DNA from 2 places in the Streptomyces sp. AM 4-1-1 genome. Region 1 is predicted to be linked to the other one. Evidence: riboswitches for the same ligand, from Rfam matches in the RefSeq annotation. Region 1 holds a riboswitch; the other holds the start of a gene.
The links. A riboswitch is a leader RNA that binds a small molecule or an ion and turns the genes downstream of it on or off. The one in region 1 is predicted to bind S-adenosylmethionine.
Positions count from the first base shown of each region.

Region 2: it holds a riboswitch for S-adenosylmethionine, as region 1 does, so the genes downstream of both, thrC (threonine synthase) here and PZB75_RS06145 (aminotransferase class V-fold PLP-dependent enzyme) in region 1, are expected to answer to the same signal.

Region 1 is NZ_CP119145.1:1,478,008-1,481,509, reverse strand. It holds gene trpD (anthranilate phosphoribosyltransferase) at 110-1,174, shown strand; SAM riboswitch class IV at 1,262-1,379, shown strand; gene PZB75_RS06145 (aminotransferase class V-fold PLP-dependent enzyme) at 1,546-2,925, shown strand; gene PZB75_RS06140 (Lrp/AsnC ligand binding domain-containing protein) at 3,060-3,341, opposite strand; gene PZB75_RS06135 (rhomboid family intramembrane serine protease) at 3,338-3,502, opposite strand, start outside.
Region 2 is NZ_CP119145.1:4,358,950-4,362,451, forward strand. It holds gene PZB75_RS18430 (trehalose-6-phosphate synthase) at 1-446, opposite strand, end outside; gene PZB75_RS18435 (glucosyl-3-phosphoglycerate synthase) at 491-1,465, opposite strand; SAM riboswitch class I at 1,618-1,744, shown strand; gene thrC (threonine synthase) at 1,760-3,052, shown strand; gene PZB75_RS18445 (MoaD/ThiS family protein) at 3,103-3,381, shown strand.

The DNA.
Region 1 (3,502 bases):
CCACAGCCGGAGCCCCGTCCATTCGCTGGACGGGGCTCTTCGCTGTCCCGGACGCTGGATAGGGTGGGGGCCGATCCTTCTATCGGCTGTGGACCCCCAGGAGCGGACCATGAACGTTGTGACCCCGGTCGGCGGCGACAGCGTGGCGGCCCGGTCCTGGCCCGGCGTGCTGAACCCCCTGCTGCGCGGCGAGGACCTGAGCGCGGACGACACCGCGTGGGCGATGAACCGCATCATGAGCGGCGAGGCGACGGACGCGCAGATCGCCGGCTTCGCCGTCGCGCTGCGCGCCAAGGGAGAGACCGTCGGCGAGGTCTCGGGACTCGTCAGGGCGATGTACGAGCACGCCCACACCATCGAAGTGCCGGGCCGGACGGTCGACATCGTCGGTACCGGCGGCGACCTGGCCAAGACGGTCAACATCTCCACGATGTCCGCGATCGTCGTCGCGGGCACCGGCGCCAAGGTCGTCAAGCACGGCAACCGCGCCTCGTCGTCGGCGAGCGGTGCCTCCGACGTCCTGGAGAAGCTCGGCGTCAACCTCGAACTGACGCCGCGGCGCGTCGTCGAGGTCGCCGAGGAGGCCGGCATCACCTTCTGCTTCGCGGTGAAGTTCCACCCCGCCCTGAGACACGCGGCCAAGGCCCGCAGGGAGCTGGGCGCGCAGACCACCTTCAACATCCTGGGACCGCTCACCAACCCGGCCCGGGTGCGGTCCCAGGCCATCGGGGTGGCCGATCTGCGGATGGCGCCCATCGTCGCGGGCGTCCTCGCCGAGCGCGGCAACTCCGCGCTGGTCTTCCGGGGCGACGACGGTCTCGACGAGCTGACCACCACCGCCACCTCCCGGGTCTGGACCGTCCGGGACGGCGCGGTGCGCGAGGAGCCGTTCGACCCGCGTGACGTCGGTCTGGCACTGGTACCGGTGGAGTCGCTGCGCGGCGCCGACGCCTCGTACAACGCCGATGTGGCCCGTCGGGTGCTGGCGGGCGAGAAGGGCCCGGTGCGGGACGCGGTGCTGCTCAACACGGCGGCGGCGCTGGTGGCGCTGGACCCGGCCGGGGGCACCCTGAACGAACAGCTCGCCGCCGGGATCGCGCGGGCCGCCGACTCCATCGACACCGGGGCGGCCGAACGGACGCTGGAGCGGTGGGTGGCGGCCAGCAACGCCTGACCGGCACCGGCTTGATCTCGACGAGGCGCGGTTCGAATCCTGGACCGCGCCTTGCGCATGTCCCCATGTGTGGCAAGATGCTGCGCAGGTCATGAGTGACAGCGACTACGGCCCCGGCCCGCTGTCCGGCAACCCTCCGTCCGTGGCGGGGTGCCCCGGGTGAAGACCAGGCCGCAGGCAGCGAGGTCTGCGGCAAGCGCGGACCCCTCGAAGCCTTGGGGTCCTGGTCCTCAGGGAGCCTCTTGTGAGCACGCGAATGCGCTAGGGCCATCGGCCCTCCTCCGCGCACTTTTCTTCCTTTCTCTCTTCCTCCCGCGCTGCCGCGTATCCGCCGGCGCGAGGAATTCGCCTGCCTGTTACGGGAGTTCGCCATGTCTGTCCCCACCGTTGCCGCCGACCGGTCCATTTGCGCCCCGCTGCCCGTTCTGGGACGTGATGTCACCGTTCCGCTCGTCACCGGGGGCGAGGCCGGTTACGCCGCACTCGACTACGCGGCCAGCGCGCCGGCCCTCCAGCGGGTGTGGGACGACATCGCCGCGTACGCCCCGTACTACGGCAGTGTCCACCGGGGTGCCGGATACCTCTCCCAGCTGTCCACCGACCTCTTCGAGAACAGCCGCCGAACGGTCGCCGACTTCCTCGGCTGCCGGCCGGAGGGCGACCAGGTGGTCTTCACCCGGTCGACCACCGACTCGCTCAATCTGCTCGCCGCGGTACTGCCCGCCGGCTGCGAGGTCTTCGTCTTCGAGACCGAGCACCACGCGTCCCTGCTGCCCTGGCGCGATGCCCGCGTGACCTACCTCGACGCCCCCCGTACCCCGGCCCAGGCCGTCGAGACGCTGGAGCGGGCACTCGCCGGCCGCGACCCCTACGGGCCCGCGCTGGTCTGCGTCACCGGCGCCTCCAACGTCACCGGTGAGCTGTGGCCGGTGCGGGAACTGGCCGCCGCGGCCCACGCGCACGGCGCCCGGATCGTGCTGGACGCCGCGCAGCTCGCGCCGCACCACCCGGTGGACATCGCGGAACTGGACGTCGACTGGATCGCCTTCTCCGGACACAAGCTGTACGCGCCGTTCGGTTCCGGAGTGCTCGCGGGCCGCGCCGACTGGCTGAGGGACGCCGAGCCGTACCTCGCGGGCGGCGGAGCCTCGCGCCAGGTCGCCCGGCGCGCCGACGGCGGGGTGGACGTCGAGTGGCACACCACCGCCGCCCGCCACGAGGCCGGTTCGCCCAATGTCATCGGCGTCTACGCCATCGCCTCCGCCTGCCAGGCCCTCACCGAGGCCGGCTTCGAGGGGCTGGTCGCCCGTGAGCAGGCGCTCATCGCCGAGGTCCGCGCGGGCCTCGCGGAGGTCCCCGAGGTCAGGGTGCTCTCGCTGTTCGGCGACGACGCCCCCCGGGTCGGCGTCATCTCCTTCGTCGTCGAGGGATGGAACAGCTCGCACTTCGCCGCCGCGCTCTCCGCGGAGTACGGCATCGGGGTGCGCGACGGTCTGTTCTGCGCGCACCCGCTGGTCCGCACCCTGCTCGGCAGCGACGCCCAGGACCCGGGCGAGTGCGGAGCGCCGGAGGGGGAGCCGGGGGAGCGGTCGCTGAACGCGATCCGGGTGAGCTTCGGCGCCGGCACGCCCGAGGAGCACGTGCGGCGCTTCGTCCGCGCGGTGCGGGAGCTGGTGCGTGACGGTGCCCAGTGGAAGTACCGCACCGAGGGCGGCCGCTGCGTCCCCGACCGGGGAACCGCGCAGCTCTGACCCTGCGGCCGGGGATGACGAACCGGCCGGGGCGGGCGGCGACCCGCTCCCGGCCGGGCGTCACCGACAGCCGGTGCACGGCGGTCCGGTGTACGGACAGTCCGGTGTACGGCGGTCCGTTGTACCGACAGTCGTCAGGCGTCGAGCCCGATGGCGAACGCCGCTTCCAGGTCGTGCTGGGAGTACGTACGGAACGCGACATGCGTGTCCGTGGCCTCGACCCCCGGTACCTTGCTGATCCGGCCGGGGATGATGTCCGCCAGATCGTCGTGCGCGGACACGCGGACGATGGCGATCAGGTCGTACGTACCGGTGACCGAGAAGACTTCGCTGACACTGTCCAGCGCGGCGATCGATTCGGCGATCTCGGGAATCCGGTCCACGCTGGTCTTGATGAGCACGATCGCGGTGATCACGGCTGGCTTTCTCCCTCGGTGGCCGTGGCTGGAGTCCTCACTCTAGCCCCACGCCGGAAACGCCCCCACGCGTAGAGGAAGCCGAGGCCGAAGCCCACCACGTGCGCGAGATAGGCCACCCCGGGACCGCTGCCCGCGCCCCGCGCCGCCAGCCACTGGAG
Region 2 (3,502 bases), 2.9 Mb from region 1:
TCCTGCACCAGCACCGAGGCGCCCTCGGCGGCCTCCTCGGCGAGCGCATCGGCGAAGGCCCGGTTGTACGCCTCGTACGACGCCCACCGCCGCCGGAACCGGGCGTCGAACACCGGCTCCATCGGGGTCTGGTAGAGCAGGTGGTGGACGAACCACAGCACGGAGTTCGCGATGCCGTTGTACGCGTCGGCGTGCACCTCGGGGTCGATGTCGAGCATCCGGACACCCGGCTCGCCGATCCCGCGCACGACCGCCTCGCGGTCGCCCTCGCCGAGCGCCGCGCACACCCACAGCGAGTCGGCGTCCGAGCCGATCGCCGACAGGCCGGACACCAGCCCGCCCCCGCCCCGCTTCGAGTCCAGCTCACCGTCGTCGCGCAGTGTGTACGAGACGGGGCCGCGGTTGGACGCGACGAGTACCTGTGCCTTGGCGTGCTCGGAGACCATGTCACCGAACCTAGCCCGAACCTGCTCCACCCAAACGTCCCACGTCACGCCGCGTGGCGCGATCGGTACTCCGGCATCTCCAGCATCGGCGGCCGTTCCTCGGTGTCCACGGGGTAGGTACGCGGTACGAATCCGTGCTCGCCCCGCTCGAACTGCGTGATCTCCGGGCGTACCAACGAGCCCCGGGAAAGGCGCAGTTGTGCCGTCCGGTAGATCGCCGCCGCCATCCGGCCCAGCGCCCGGCCGTCCTGGTGGCGGTGTTTGCGGACCCCGACGTCGACCTGCGCCAGCGCGTCCAGACCGACGGTGTGCAGGGCGTCGACGAGGAGGCCCAGCTCCACTCCGTAACCGACCGGGAAGGGCAGCCGTTCGAGGAGGGACCGCCGGACCGCGTACTCGCCGCCCAGCGGCTGCACGAACCCGGCCAGCCGCGGCCAGTGCAGATTGAGCAGCGGCCGGGCCACCAGTTCGGTGACGCGACCGCCCTGGCCCGCCTCGTCACCCAGCGGACGGTCGTACATGGCCTTCACGAACTGCACCTCGGGGTCCGTGAGCAGCGGGCCGACGATGCCGGAGACGAAGTCCGCGGAGAACTCCCGCAGATCGGCGTCGACGAAACAGACGATGTCCCCACTGGTGACCAGGAGTGACCGCCACAGGACCTCGCCCTTGCCGGGGGACGCGGGCAGCCGGGGCAGGATCGTGTCCCGGTGCACGACCCGGGCGCCGGCCCGCCTGGCCACCTCGGCGGTCGCGTCCGTCGAACCCGAGTCGATCACCACCAGCTCGTCGACCAGCGGGATGTTCTCCATCAGCTCGCGCCGGATCGTGGCGACGATCGCGCCGACCGTCGCCTCCTCGTTCAGCGCGGGCAGCACGACGCTCACGGTGGCGCCGCCCCCCGCGCCCCTCGGGCCGGCCGACTCGGCCCGCGCCTTGGCGGCCGGGAGCCGCTGCGCCGGACGCTCGTCGGCCGACCAGGAACGCCTGGTCAGCCAGCGTTCCACCTCTTCCAGCACGGTCGGAACTCCCTTATGTGACGCATCTCGCGGTTCGGACGACTATCTCAACAGTCCAGTGCTTCGGTTACAGTCTTGAACAACGCGGATCACCGTCGCATGTCGGGGTCGTTCCGCGAAAAAACGCCTGGATCCATGGTCCAGTGCCATACCGCTCATCCAGAGGGGCAGAGGGAACGGCCCGTTGAAGCCCCGGCAACCCTCCTGCCGACCGCGAAGGTCGGTGGGGTAGGTGCCAATTCCGTCTCGTGGCGAAACGCGTCACGAGGAAGATGAGGAAAGGGCCTCGCCATCATGGCTGTGCAGACTGTCGCAACGAACATCGATTCTTCCGTGGACCTCGGTCCCGCCGCAGCCCTCTCCTGCCGCGAGTGCGGCGAGCGATTCGAACTCGGTCCCCTTTTCGCCTGTGCGTCCTGTTTCGGGCCGCTCGAAGTGGCGTACGACCTGCCGACCGGCAGCCCCGATGAGCTGAAGAAGCGCATCGCGGAAGGGCCCGACAACATCTGGCGGTACGCGCCGCTGCTTCCCGTTCCGGCCGACGTCGCCGGGAAGCCGAACATCAACCCCGGCTTCACCAAGCTGGTCAAGGCCGACAACCTGGCCCGCGAGCTGGGCGTCACCGGCGCCCTGTACGTCAAGGACGACTCGGGCAACCCGACCCACTCCTTCAAGGACCGGGTCGTGGCGATCGCCGTCGAGGCCGCCCGCGCCTTCGGTTTCACCACCCTCTCCTGCTCCTCCACGGGCAACCTCGCGGGCGCGGTGGGAGCCGCGGCCGCCCGCGCCGGCTTCCGCTCCTGCGTGTTCATCCCGCACGACCTGGAGCAGGGCAAGGTCGTCATGGCCGCGGTGTACGGCGGTGAGCTGGTCGGCATCGAGGGCAACTACGACGACGTCAACCGCTTCTGCTCGGAACTGATCGGCGACCCGCTCGGCGAGGGCTGGGGCTTCGTCAACGTCAACCTCCGCCCGTACTACGGCGAGGGCTCCAAGACCCTGGCGTACGAGATCTGCGAGCAGCTGGGCTGGCGGCTGCCCGACCAGATCGTCATCCCGATCGCGTCCGGATCGCAGCTCACCAAGATCGACAAGGGGCTCCAGGAGCTGATCAAGCTCGGCCTGGTCGAGGACAAGCCGTACAAGATCTTCGGAGCCCAGGCCGAGGGCTGCTCCCCGGTCTCCGCCGCCTTCAAGGCCGGTCACGACGTGGTGCGCCCGCAGAAGCCGAACACCATCGCCAAGTCCCTGGCGATCGGCAACCCGGCGGACGGCCCGTACGTCCTGGACATCGCGCGCCGGACCGGCGGCGCGGTCGAGGACGTCGACGACGAGCAGATCGTGGACGCGATCAAGCTGCTGGCCCGCACCGAGGGCATCTTCGCGGAGACCGCGGGCGGAGTGACGGTCGGTGTCACCAAGAAGCTGATCGAGGCCGGTGTGCTCGACCCGACGCTCACCACCGTCGTCCTGAACACCGGGGACGGGCTGAAGACGCTGGACGCCGTCTCCCCGACGACCGGCCTGAGCGCCACGATCCGGCCGAGCCTGGACGCGTTCCGCGACGCGGGCCTCGGCAGCGCCTGAGCCCGCCGCCGCACGACGACGACCCCCGAGATCCCAGGAAGGCACCCCTCATGAGCGTCAAGGTCCGCATCCCCACCATTCTCCGTACCTACACGGGCGGCCGGTCGGAGGTCCCCGCCGAGGGCGAGAACCTGTCCCAGGTCATCGAGTCCCTGGAGCGGAACCACCCGGGCATCGCCGCCCGCGTGCTGGACGAGCAGGGCAAGCTGCGCCGCTTCGTCAACGTGTACGTGAACGACGACGACGTCCGCTTCGAGGGCGGCCTCGACGCCGTCACCCCGGACGGCGCGGGCATTTCGATCATTCCGGCCGTAGCGGGCGGCTGCTGACATCCCCGTAATACCGGAAGATCATCACCGGACCGGCCGCCATGTGATCGTCGATATCTGATCTCTCATAACTGACCAATCGTGTCCGGTCGCACATGTCCGATCATTGGATTGCCCTCTC